2 regions of the Telluria sp. ZB4P37 genome follow, and region 2 is predicted to be linked to the other one. Evidence: predicted binding sites of a transcription regulator. Region 2 holds the regulator's gene; the other holds the start of a gene.
The links. The regulator sigma-54, encoded in region 2, starts transcription at its own class of promoters, with help from an activator protein. The targets are predictions, from matches to a motif close to TGGCANGNAANCTGCTTT.

Region 1 (5,788 bases), on a different contig from region 2:
CAAGCGCCTGGAAGAACAGATGGCCAAGCTCAACGAGAAGAAGGCTGGCATTGACGCCGCGCTGCTCGACCCGGCCGTCTACGAGGCCGGCCAGAAGGAGCGCCTGAAAACCCTGGTGGCCGACCAGGCTTTCGCGGTGCGCGACCTGGAGCAGCTGGAAACCGAATGGATGGCGCTGCAGGAGCAGCTCGAAGGCCTGGCCGCTTGATAGACAGCCAGGCGGCCGCTAGGCCACCCGGCGGGGCTCGGCCGGGGCCAGCGACATCAGGCGGTCGATGTCGATCAGGATCAGGCGCCGTCCCTTGATGCTGCCCAGGCCAATCAGGTAGTCGGCATCGGCCCGGGCGCCCGGCAGCGGCGCCACCTGTTCCGGATGCAGCCGCACCACGCCCGTCACCCGCTCCACCACCACCCCGACCACGCCTGCCGAGACCCGCACGACGATCACGTCCGTGCCGGGATCGGGCACCGAGAATTCGGCGGAGAAGGCGGCGCGCAGGTCGACCACCGGCATGATCACCCCGCGCGAGAGCGCCACCCCGCCGACGATTTCGCCATCGTTTGAAAATCGTTCGAGCGACTTGAACAGCTTGAGCTCCTGGACGGCTGCATAGTCGAGCCCATATTCGAGCCCGCCAAGGGTGAAACCAAGGAACTGCTGGGGTACGGCTGGCGGTCGGTTCGACATGGTGCTCCCTTTCATCGGCATTACCAATCCTAAGGGCGCGGCCCTCCAGTAATGTTGACTGTAGTCAACTAGTGCACCTTGGCTGGCGCTGGACGGCGAGCGCATTGCGTCCCCGGAACGGCTGCTTAGAGCGGCGCTTGGCATCTTCCGCACGCAACGGGCACAGCGCCAAACGACAAGGCCCGGTCGTTTTACCGACCGGGCCCCTGGGCGCTTCGACACTGCCGGGGCAGTGCGGGCGTTTCCTGGTTACTTGCTTGCTTTGCGGCGGCGCGCAGCAGCCATGCCGGCCATCGCCAGGCCGAACAGGGCGATCGATGCCGGCTCGGGAACTTGCGACGAGGTGATGGTCATGGTGGCATTCCGGGTGGTCAGCGACCAGCCTGGATAGCCCCACGAATTGGTGAACATGCGCATCGAGATTGCCAGGTTGCCCGACTGGTCGATCGCCATCAGCAGCGCATTGAGTTCGGTCAGCTCGGCCGCGCCGAAGTCGCGGGTCTGGGTCGACCAGTCGTGGCCGGCGCCGGCCAGGTGCAGGTTGTACAGGTGGTTTTCGCCGTTGTACAGGCCGACGTAGACGCCGTTGCTTGGATCCGAGCCGCCCCAGCCCTGGTCGACCAGGGTAACCGAGCTGGTCAGGTTCGACACATAATTGGTGCCGGCGGCGAAGGTGACGCGGCCCAGTTCCTGGTTGCCGCCCTGCTGATACGAACCGGCCGGCGCCGTGGTCTGCACGACCGATGCCGATGCCGATGCCGCGGCGCCGGCGAGGATGACGGAGATTGCGAATGCTTTCAGGACGTTCATGGTGTTCTTCCAGTTGTGGGTTATGGTTTTTGTCACCTCCACCTAATAGCAATCATCGTGCCAGCAGGAAAATTTCTTTTAGATTCAGCAACATAACCAGCAAGGCCCGAGGCTTTCCAGATTGAATGTAAAGTTTCCCGACAGATATACAGATGTAATATTGCAACCTTGTTCCGGCAGGCTGTTCCGTATGTGGGCAGGCGTGCGTGGGATAGCCGGTGCCTTGGGTATAGTCAGGCCATGTCCAGCCCTCGCACCTATCCCAGCACGCCGGACGGGCGATATTTCGTCGTGAAAGGACGCCTCTGGCGCACCAGTAACCCTGGACTCGCGCCGGACGAACGACAGCTGTGGGTGAACCGGCTCATGGATGCGCGCAGGCAGGTCGGCGCGGCCAGGAAAGCGGGCGACCTTGACGCCGAGCGCAGCGCCCGGGCCGCCGTGGACGCGGCCAAGCGCGCGCTTGGGGAACGCGGGCCGGTGTGGTGGCTTGACGGCGCACCGGACTTCAACCGCCGGCTGGCCGCCAACACCCCGTATGCCGGCTGGTACGCCGCGCTGCCGCAGGACGCGCCCTGAGCTGGTCAGGCGAGCTTGCCGGCGGTTTCCTGCAGCGAGTTCACCAGCGGCGCATCGTTCGGATGGACCAGCACCATGTGCAGCAGCGCGCGCGGCACCAGCGATACCGCCTGGCTCTCCCAGCCCATGTCGGCCGGGCATCCGCCGACCCGGCGTGCCAAGTAATAGCGGGTCCGGCTGCGGCTGCGGGTCAGGTCGGCGAGAAAGCCCGTGAGCACGATTTGCAAGCCGCTTTCCTCGAAGGCTTCGCGAATCGCCGTTGCCCGCAGCGGCACGCCATGGTCTTGCGAGCCTTTCGGGAAGGTGGCGCGGTAGCCGCCATAGGCATTCGAGGGATGGACTACCCAGATGCGCCCATCCGCTTCCTCGATCGCCACGCCGGCCGCAACCACCATGCCGGCAACCGGCTCGTACACGGGTTCACTGAACGCGGCATCCTGGCCTGCAACAGCCGCCCATCCCGCATCTTCCTGCGGCGCCCCTGTCCATGGGCGGAAGGCAATGCCGTTCAGCGCAGCCGGCATGGCGCCGCCGGGAATGACGGTCGCAAGCAGCGCCGGGTCGAGCCAGTTCGCCGGCGCCGTCGGCGCGCTCGGGGCGCTGATCGCTACCGGCTCGCCGCGTTCGTTCTTCTCCGGGTGTATGCTCGTCATCGCCACATCATACGACGAGATTGATTCGGCGATCCTTCTGTGACAACATCGAATCACTCGTCGGCTCTCCCTTCCAGGTCCGCACAACAATGAAAAGAATGCCCGGCTCCTCTCCGATGACGCTCGCGCTCGACAACGTGCTGCTCGACACCAGGCCGCGCCAGCTCGGCGGCTGGCGCCGCGGCGGCGCCGAATTCCTGTATTTCGGCTTCAAGAATGCGCGCGCCTGCCTGTTCGTCGGCCTGTTCTTCGCCGCCATGATGCTGAGCCCACGTGCGGGCATCTTCGGCATTCCGCGCTACGACGTGCTGCTGCTGGTGGCGCTGGCGATCCAGCTGTGGATGGTGAGATCAACACTCGAAACGATGGACGAGCTCAAGGCGATCTGCCTGTTCCATGCGGTCGGCTTCGTGCTCGAGGCCTTCAAGGTGTCCGGCGGCATCCAGTCGTGGAGCTATCCGGACTTCGGCTACACCAAGCTGCTCGGCGTGCCGCTGTTCTCGGGCTTCATGTATGCGGCCATCGGCAGCTATATCGTGCAGGCCTGGCGATTGTTCGACCTGCGCATCCGCCACCATCCGCCGCACTGGATGGCCTGGACCATTGCCATCCTGATCTACGTGAACTTCTTCACCCACCACTACATCGGCGACTACCGCTGGTACCTGGCCGCCTGCGCGCTCGGCCTGTACTCGCGCACCATGGTGGTGTTCCGCCCGCTCGACCGCGACCGCAAGATGCCGCTGCTGCTGGCCTTCGTGCTGATCGGGTTCTTCATCTGGCTGGCCGAGAACATCGGCACCTTCTGGGGCGTGTGGCGCTACCCGAACCAGCTGGGAGCCTGGTCGAGCGTCCACATGAGCAAATGGAGTTCATGGTCGCTGCTGGTGATCATGACCTTCACCATCGTTGCCAACCTCAAGCACATCAAGGAAAAGATCCACGTCGCGCGCGCCTGAAGCAGGCCGGCGTCGCGTATGCGCCACGCTGGACTCAAGGACGGGCCCGCTGCACTATGATGTGCCATGCGGGCGCTCTCCTGCCCGCGCCGGCGAAGGAATCACCATGAAGCGTTTGACCGTATTTGCCAGCTCCCTCGCCTTCGTGGCGGCGGCCGGGCTGCCGGGCGCCGCCTGCGCCGCCGGGGCCCAGAGCCACCGGCTCAGCGCCGGCGCCGAAAGCGCGATCCACGCCGTGCTGCTGGCCCTCGAGCGCCAGCGCGCCGGCGCCATCCTGCGGCGCGACATCGCCACCCTGCGCCTGCTGATGGACCGCCAGTACTACCACGTCGAAAGCCGCGGCCGGGTGCGCAGCAAGACCGAGCTGCTCACGGCGATCGAGCGCGACGACATCCATTTCCGGGTCTACGAGATTGAATCGACCGAGGTCCAGGTGCTCGACCGCGGCGTGACCGCCATCGTCACCGGCGTGTTCCGCAGCCAGCTGGCAGCGGCCGGGGCCAGGCCTTTTCGCGGGCGCTACGTGCGCGTGTGGGTACGCCAGCCGGACGGCTGGAAGAACACCTTCCACCAGACCACCGAGATCCGGCCGGCCCCGGACACCTGCCAGTGCGACTAGCCGGCAGCAGCCGGCGCTTCGCTGTCGGGATGCACCAGGAGCGCGCGCGCCAGGTCGGCCGGCTCCATCTCGACCCCCGCCATGTCGGCGTTGAAGTTGACTCCGGCCCGCATGCCGTCTTCGTGCATGCCGCGCAGCCAGGTGTCGACGAAGTCCTCGAATGCGATGGCGGCGGGCCGGTAGGCTGCCCACTCGCCCTGGGCGTGTCGGCGCGCATGGGCTTCGCTCGACCAGAAGACCAGCACCTGGGCTTCGCCCTCGTTCGACTGGCAGCATGCCCAGCCATCTTCCGATTGCAGGCCCCAGGCCACGCCGCTGTCGCGGACGGCGGCAATGAAACGGTCGCGGTCGGCCTGCAGGTCGGCATTCAGGTGCAGCGTCATGGTATTCCTTTGATGGGTTGGTGGTTCAGGCGTCGGCCGGGCCGCTGGTGCTCCAGCTGAAAGCGCCGGTGCTGCCGGAAAACAGCAGCTCGGCGCCGCTGGCATCGCGCAGGCGCGCCTTGAATTCGCGTGCCGGCAGGGCATGCAGGCTTTCCGTTTCCGGCTCGACGTCCAGTGCCCGCACCGTGATCTCGCCCGCCACCGCCAGGATCTCGGCGCCGGCCACCGCGCTGTGCTGCGCGCGCTGCGCTTCCAGTTTGGCCTGGCAGGCCACGCCCGCTTCCTGCTCGGCCTCGATCTCCTTGAGCTCCTGGGCAAAGGCCGACATCTGCTTGAGCGCCGGCGCGGCGCCGGCTGCGAGCTTCTTGAACATCGGCTGCTGCTCCGGCGTGAGCACCAGTTCGCCCTTGCGCACGCGCCCGGCCAGCCTGACATAGCTGGCCACCTCAGGCTGGGCCGACAAGTCCTGCATCGCGGTGCGGCGCTGCGCGGCCAGTTCGCCGAACTGCGTGATGCGCTCGCGGATCATGCCGATCGCCGCATCGATGCGGCTGCAGTCCGGCCGCAGCACGAATATCCGCATCTCGCTGTGCCCGCGCGGCGCTGCGCGCCCGATCGTCACCCGCCCGGCGGCGATCGCGCAGCCTTCGGCCTGGCCCACCTCGACCTCGTCGGCGATGATCTCGCAATTGAGGGCCTCGGCCACCGTGACCTTCACGCCCGAGATGGTGCAGTTTTCGGCGCGCTGCACGTTGACTTCGCCCTTGCTGCTGTGGATGATGGCGCTCGAGGCCACGCCCATCACCTGGATCGGACCATCGGCATTGCGCGCGCTGCCGCCCATCAGGTTGCGGTTCAGGCGCACGATGCCGCCGCGTGAGGTGATGTGCCCGAATACGTCGGCGTGCACCGTGATGCCCTCGCCTTCGATGATGCGGTTTTCCTGGACTTCGCCGAATTCCTCGTAGTCGCCGGTCAGCTGCAGGTTGCCGGTGGTGCGGGCGCTCACGCCGTCATGGCTGACGATCTTGTCGCCCACCGTGATCTGGCTGCTGCCGCGGTCCACGTTCAAAAAGCCGTCCTGCAGGGCCACCAGG
Region 2 (5,788 bases):
GTAATCGGGCCAGACCGGCTCGAAGAATTTCGCCACCATCGCTGGCGTCACTTCCTCCAGCGTCGCCGGATTCCACTTCGGCAGGTTGTCCTTGTCGATCACCAGCGCGCGCACGCCTTCCAGCACTTCGCCGTGTTCGAAGTTGTGGCGCACCAGCGAGCGTTCCATGCGCAGGCAATCGGCCACGTCCAGCGAGGCGCCGCGCTGCAGGAGTTCGCGCGTGACGCACATCATCAGGGGCGAGCGCTGGCGCATGGCCTTGAGGGCTTTTTGCGCGAACGGGTTCTCGTCGCGCGCCAGCGATGCCATGATGGCGGCCACAGAGGCGGCGCCGAAGTGGGCGTCGATCACGGCGCGCCGGGCCTGCAGTTCACTGCTGCCTGCGGCCCGCGCAAACGGCGCGGCAAACGCACGGATCGCTGCAGGCAAACCAGCACCCGGCGTAGCTTCCACCAGCGCCATCAACTCACCCATCTTCTCGCCCGGCACGAACAGGTCCGCCAGGCCCACGTACATCGCGTCGGCCGGGCCGATCGTCAAACCGGTGAGGCCCAGGTACTGGCCCAACTGGCCCGGCGCGTGCGACAGGAAATGGCTGCCGCCGACATCGGGGAACAGGCCGATATTCACCTCGGGCATGGCGACCTTGCTGCGCTCGGTGACGATGCGCAGGCCGCAACCGGGACCGCCCTGGGCAATGCCCATGCCGCCACCCATCACCACGCCATCCATCAGCGCGATATACGGCTTCGGGTAGAAATGGATCAGGTGGTTCAGCGCGTATTCTTCGGTGAAGAAATCTTCCAGCAGCGCGCTGCCGCCAGTCGGCCCGACATGGCCCATTTCATGGAAGAAACGGATGTCGCCACCCGCGCACAAGGCCTTTTCGCTCGAGCTGGTGATCACGACCGCGTCGATGCCGGCATCGTTCTGCCAGTCGCGCAGGATCGCGGTGAGCGCGCGCACCATATCGAGCGACAAGGAATTCAGGGCTTTTGGCCGGTCGAGCGTAATGACGCCGGTGCGGTTGGCGACGCGGGTCAGGACGGTGTCGGTCATGGAATGTGCTGTGATCGAAAAAACATGCATTTTACAGAACAGTCGCGCGCATGCGAAGCACTGTAGATGCAAAAAGGGCGTCCCCTCAGACGCCCTTGCTGTCATTGCTGCCGCGCGTATTTACGCAGCGGCGGCTTCGCCGAGATCCGGCAGGCGTTTGTGCGCCACGTGATTATGATTTTGCAGCATGGACTTGTGCTTGATGACCTGGCGGTCCAGCCTGTCCATCAGCATGTCGATCGCCGCGTACAGGTCTTGCGCGGCACTGGCCACATGCAAAATTTTTCCTGATACTTGCAGGTTGATCTCGGCTTTCTGCCGTTTTTCTTTTTCGGTGAGGTTGTCGATGGCGAGGAACACGTGGGTGTCGATCACGTGATCGAAATGACGGTTAATGCGCTCGAGCTTATTCTGAACGTATTCACGAATTGCGGGAGTCACTTCAAGATGATGACCACTGATTGTGAGGTTCATACACACTCCTTTAAAATGTCGCGCTGCCCGCGCCACAAGATAGGTGTGGGCAGTGCAGTTACAGAGACTTGCGGAGGCTGACGGGAGGGATCTTGAGGGCTTCGCGGTATTTGGCAACCGTCCGGCGCGCAATGACCATACCTTGTTCCCCGAGCATTTCCGCGATCTTGCTGTCGGATAGAGGGTTCTTTGGGTCTTCTGCTCCTGTCAATTGCGCAATGAGCGCGCGGATCGCCGTGGAAGATGCTTCTCCCCCCGCTTCGGTGGCGACGTGGCTTCCGAAGAAATATTTCAGTTCAAACATGCCGTGGGGGGTCAACATGTATTTCTGCGTGGTTACACGGGAAATCGTACTCTCGTGTAGGCCTAGTGTATCAGCAATCTCGCGCAGCACAAGCGGGCGCATGGCAACCGCGCCATGGCTGAAAAAGTTGCGCTGGCGCTCTACAATTGCCTCGGCCACACGCAAGATCGTATCGAAACGCTGGCGCATATTCTTGATCAGCCACTTGGCTTCCTGCAGCTGCGCGCCCATCTGGCTTTCGCTTTTCCCCTGCTTGAGCAGGTTGGCGTAGAGCGAATTCACGCGCAGTTTCGGCATCACGTCCGGGTTCAGCACCACCGACCAGCCGCCCTTGGCGCGGCGCACGATCACGTCCGGCACCACGTAGTCGGAGGTAGCAGACGCAAAGGTCGCGCCGGGATGTGGATTGCACTGGCGGACCACGGCCTGCACTTCGCGCAGGTCTTCGTCGTCGCAGTCCAACGCCTTCTTGAGCTTGGCGTATTCGCGCTGGGCGAACCAGCTCAGGTAGCCTTCGACGATCTTCAACGCAAGGCGCCGCGTGACCATCGGCACGCCCGGCATGCGGCGGATCTGCAGCGCCAGGCATTCGGCCGCGCTGCGTGCACCGCAGCCGACCGGGTCCAGGCTCTGCACCAGTGCCAGCGCACAGCGCAGCTCGTCCATCTCGATCTCGAGTTCGGCGGGCAGGCGCGCGTGGATGTCGTCCAGCGGCTCCTCCAGATAGCCGTTGTCGTCGAGCGCATCGATCACGAGTTCGGCCAGCGCGCGGTCGCGCACGCTGCAGCCGGTGGTGCGGACCTGTTCGGCCAGGTGCTCGCGCAGGGATACGCTGCAGGCTTCCAGCTGCGGGCGGCCGTCTTCGTCGTCGCCGCTGCGCGCGCCGCCGCCCTCGCCGCCCCAGTCGCCATCCGGTTCGCCCCGGTCGCGATCATTGCCGTCCTCGATACCTTCGCCCTCCGGCTTGGCGCCCTCGCCTTCGCCGGCTTCCTGTGCCGGCTGCGTGGCCGGGGCTTCGCCGCTGGCGGGTGCGCTGTTGATGGCGCCGTCAGCCAGCAGGCGCACCGAGTGGTCGAGCGGATCGTCAAGGCGTTCGAGCAGCGGGTTATCGGTCAGTATCTGCTCGAGCTCCTGGTGCAGTTCGAGCGTGGACAACTGCAGGAGCCGGATCGACTGCTGCAGCTGCGGCGTGAGCGCCAGGTGCTGCGAAGTGCGGAGTTGCAGGGACTGTTTCATGGTCACATGCGGAAGTGTTCGCCGAGGTAGACGCGGCGCACCGACTCGTCGGCGATGATGTCGTCCGGACGGCCCGAGGCCAGCACCGCCCCCTGGTTGATGATGTAGGCGCGATCGCAGATGCCGAGCGTCTCGCGCACGTTATGGTCCGTGATCAGGACGCCGATGTTGCGCTCCTTCAGGAAGCGTACGATGCGCTGGATCTCGATGACCGCGATCGGGTCCACGCCGGCAAACGGTTCGTCGAGCAGCACGAAGCGCGGGTTGGTCGCCAGCGCGCGCGCGATCTCCACGCGGCGGCGCTCGCCGCCCGACAGCGACAGCGCCGGGTTCTCGCGCAGCTTCTCGATCTGCAGTTCGGCCAGCAGGGTATCGAGGCGCTCGTTGATCTCGTCCTTCGACATGGCCTTGCCTTCGTCGGTGCGCTGCAGTTCGAGCACGGCGCGGATGTTCTCTTCCACCGTGAGCTTGCGGAACACCGAGGCTTCCTGCGGCAGGTAGGACAGGCCGAGCACCGCGCGGCGATGAATCGGCAGGCTCGAGATGTCGGTGCCGTTGATGTCGATCGAACCGGCGTCCGACGGCACCAGGCCGACGATCATGTAGAACGAGGTGGTCTTGCCGGCGCCGTTCGGGCCCAGCAAACCAACCACTTCGCCGCATTCCACCTGCAGCGAGACGTCGCGCACCACCAGCCGCTTGCCATAGCTCTTTTGCAGGCCCTTGACGATCAGGGTGCTGCAGCCTTCGCGCACGGTTGCCAAGGCTGCCGTCATTGCTTGCCGCCTTCTGCGGTTGCAGGGCGGCGCGGGGCGATGATCAGGGTGCCGCGCCCGCCGCCGATCTTGCTCTGGCCGCTGGCGTCGTTGCGCACCTGGGCGACTTCCTTGCGGTTGTCGTAGGAAATGAACGGACCCTTGATTTCATTGGTCATGCGCCCGCTTTCGAGCTCGCGCACTTCGGCCGCGGTGAACAGCTTGACCAGCTCGGCGCGCTCGTCGTATTCGATGCGCTGGGCCTGGCCTTCGACCCACAGGTCCGGACCGCCGTCGCGCTTCTGGCGGAAGGTGGCCAGCTTGCCCGGCGCTGCGGTGAGCGTCACGCTCATATAGCCTTCCGGCGTTTCCTTGACCTGGGCGCGGTCGGACTTGAGCACCAGGGTGCCGCGCGTGAGCACGACGTTGCCGGTCAGGATGCGGGTTTGCGTGACCTCGTCGACGTCCAGGGTGTCGAAGTTGATCACGGCCTGCTTGAGCGAATCGGCGCGCTCGGCAAAGGCGCCGAGGGAGGCCAGGCCAAGAAGGGCGGCAAGAATGATTTTTTTCATGGTGCTTGTCCTGTGATGACGTGCGCGCTAGCGTTGCGCGCGTGGCGGATAGACGATCTGGCCGCGGCTGGCCAGGTGCAGTTTCTGGGTCGCGTTGTTCGCGACCATGCCGGTGCCACGGATGGTGGAGGCGCCGAGCTGCATCTCGATCGGCTTGTCGGTCTTCATGATCTCTTCGTCGGGCAGCACGGTCAGCGCCTCGGTGCGCACGCGCAGCGCTTCGCTGGTCGGCGTGGCCGGACGCTGGATGTCGACCTTGCCGAGCAGGTCGACGCGGTGTTCTTCGTGGTAGATGCGGCCGCGGTTGGCCACGACGTTGGTGCGCGGGCGGCCGGGCGTCATGCCCTGCACCACCGGCTGCTCTACTTCGGAGACGTCGCCCTGCGGCTGGTGCGCCAGGCGCTTGCCCGACACGACGTAGCTCGGCTTGCCCTCTTCGGTCATCCGCACGAACGAGAAATTCTCGACGATGTAATCGGGCTCGTTCATCGGCCCGCCCAGGCGCGCATCGCCATCGTCGCTGTCCATCACCTGCACCAGCCAGAAACTGCCGAAGGCGAGGAAGACACCGATGATCATGACGCTCAGCAGTCTCCAGCGGTGGGCGGTGCGCTTGTAGTTGACCATGTCTGCTCGTGCGACGGCTTAGGCAAAGTAAGGCGCGAGCGCCTGTTCGTAGGTGCCCTGGGCCCGCATGACCAGGTCGCAGACTTCGCGCACGGCGCCGCGGCCGCCAGCGTTCCTGGTGACGTAATGTGCGCGGTGCTGCACTTCCGGGTGGCCCGAGGGCACGGCCACGGCAAAGCCGACTTTGGTCAGCAGCGGCAGGTCGATCACGTCGTCGCCGATGTAGCCGCATTCTTCCGCAGTCACGCCGGTGGCTTCGAGCAGCTTGGCAAAGCCGATGCGCTTGTCGTGGATGCCCTGGTAGACATGCTGAATGCCCAGGTCTGCTGCCCTTTTGACCACGATCGGCGACAGGCGCGCGCTGATGATCGCGGTCTGCACGCCGGTCTTGCCCAGCAACTGGATGCCCAGGCCATCGAGCACATTGAAGGTCTTGGTGACTTCGCCGTCCGGGCCGTAGGTAAGACTGCCGTCGGTGAGCACGCCGTCGACGTCGAAGATCATGACTTTGACGCGCGCGGCGCGCTGCATGTGTTCCAGTGGGGTCATCAGATCACCTTGGCGCGGGTCAGGTCGTGGATGTGGAGCGCGCCGACCAGGCGGCCCTCAAGATCCACCACCAGCATCTGGTTGATGCGGAATTCTTCCATCACGGCGACCGCGTCGACCGCCAGCTGTTCCGGGTGCACGGTGCGCGGACCCGCATGCATCACGTCGCGGATCAGGATGTTCGAGAAATCGTGCATGCGCTCGATCAGGCG

Region 1: a site for sigma-54 is predicted at 1,544-1,561, ahead of AC56K1_RS01165 (PEP-CTERM sorting domain-containing protein). Genes of this name have one in related genera too.

Annotation. Positions count from the first base shown of each region.
Region 1 covers NZ_JCASID010000001.1:225,240-231,027, reverse strand. Annotated here, with positions in the region: gene AC56K1_RS01175 (ATP-binding cassette domain-containing protein) at 1-208, shown strand, start outside; gene AC56K1_RS01170 (chemotaxis protein CheW) at 227-688, opposite strand; gene AC56K1_RS01165 (PEP-CTERM sorting domain-containing protein) at 938-1,498, opposite strand; gene AC56K1_RS01160 (hypothetical protein) at 1,739-2,077, shown strand; gene AC56K1_RS01155 (NUDIX hydrolase) at 2,083-2,730, opposite strand; gene AC56K1_RS01150 (DUF817 domain-containing protein) at 2,847-3,689, shown strand; gene AC56K1_RS01145 (nuclear transport factor 2 family protein) at 3,796-4,308, shown strand; gene AC56K1_RS01140 (DUF2750 domain-containing protein) at 4,305-4,691, opposite strand; gene AC56K1_RS01135 (flagellar assembly protein A) at 4,717-5,788, opposite strand, start outside.
Region 2 covers NZ_JCASID010000008.1:205,593-211,380, reverse strand. Annotated here, with positions in the region: gene AC56K1_RS14855 (enoyl-CoA hydratase/isomerase family protein) at 1-1,059, opposite strand, end outside; gene hpf (ribosome hibernation-promoting factor, HPF/YfiA family) at 1,180-1,533, opposite strand; gene AC56K1_RS14845 (RNA polymerase factor sigma-54) at 1,592-3,073, opposite strand; gene lptB (LPS export ABC transporter ATP-binding protein) at 3,076-3,849, opposite strand; gene lptA (lipopolysaccharide transport periplasmic protein LptA) at 3,846-4,400, opposite strand; gene lptC (LPS export ABC transporter periplasmic protein LptC) at 4,428-5,027, opposite strand; gene AC56K1_RS14825 (KdsC family phosphatase) at 5,046-5,576, opposite strand; gene AC56K1_RS14820 (KpsF/GutQ family sugar-phosphate isomerase) at 5,576-5,788, opposite strand, start outside.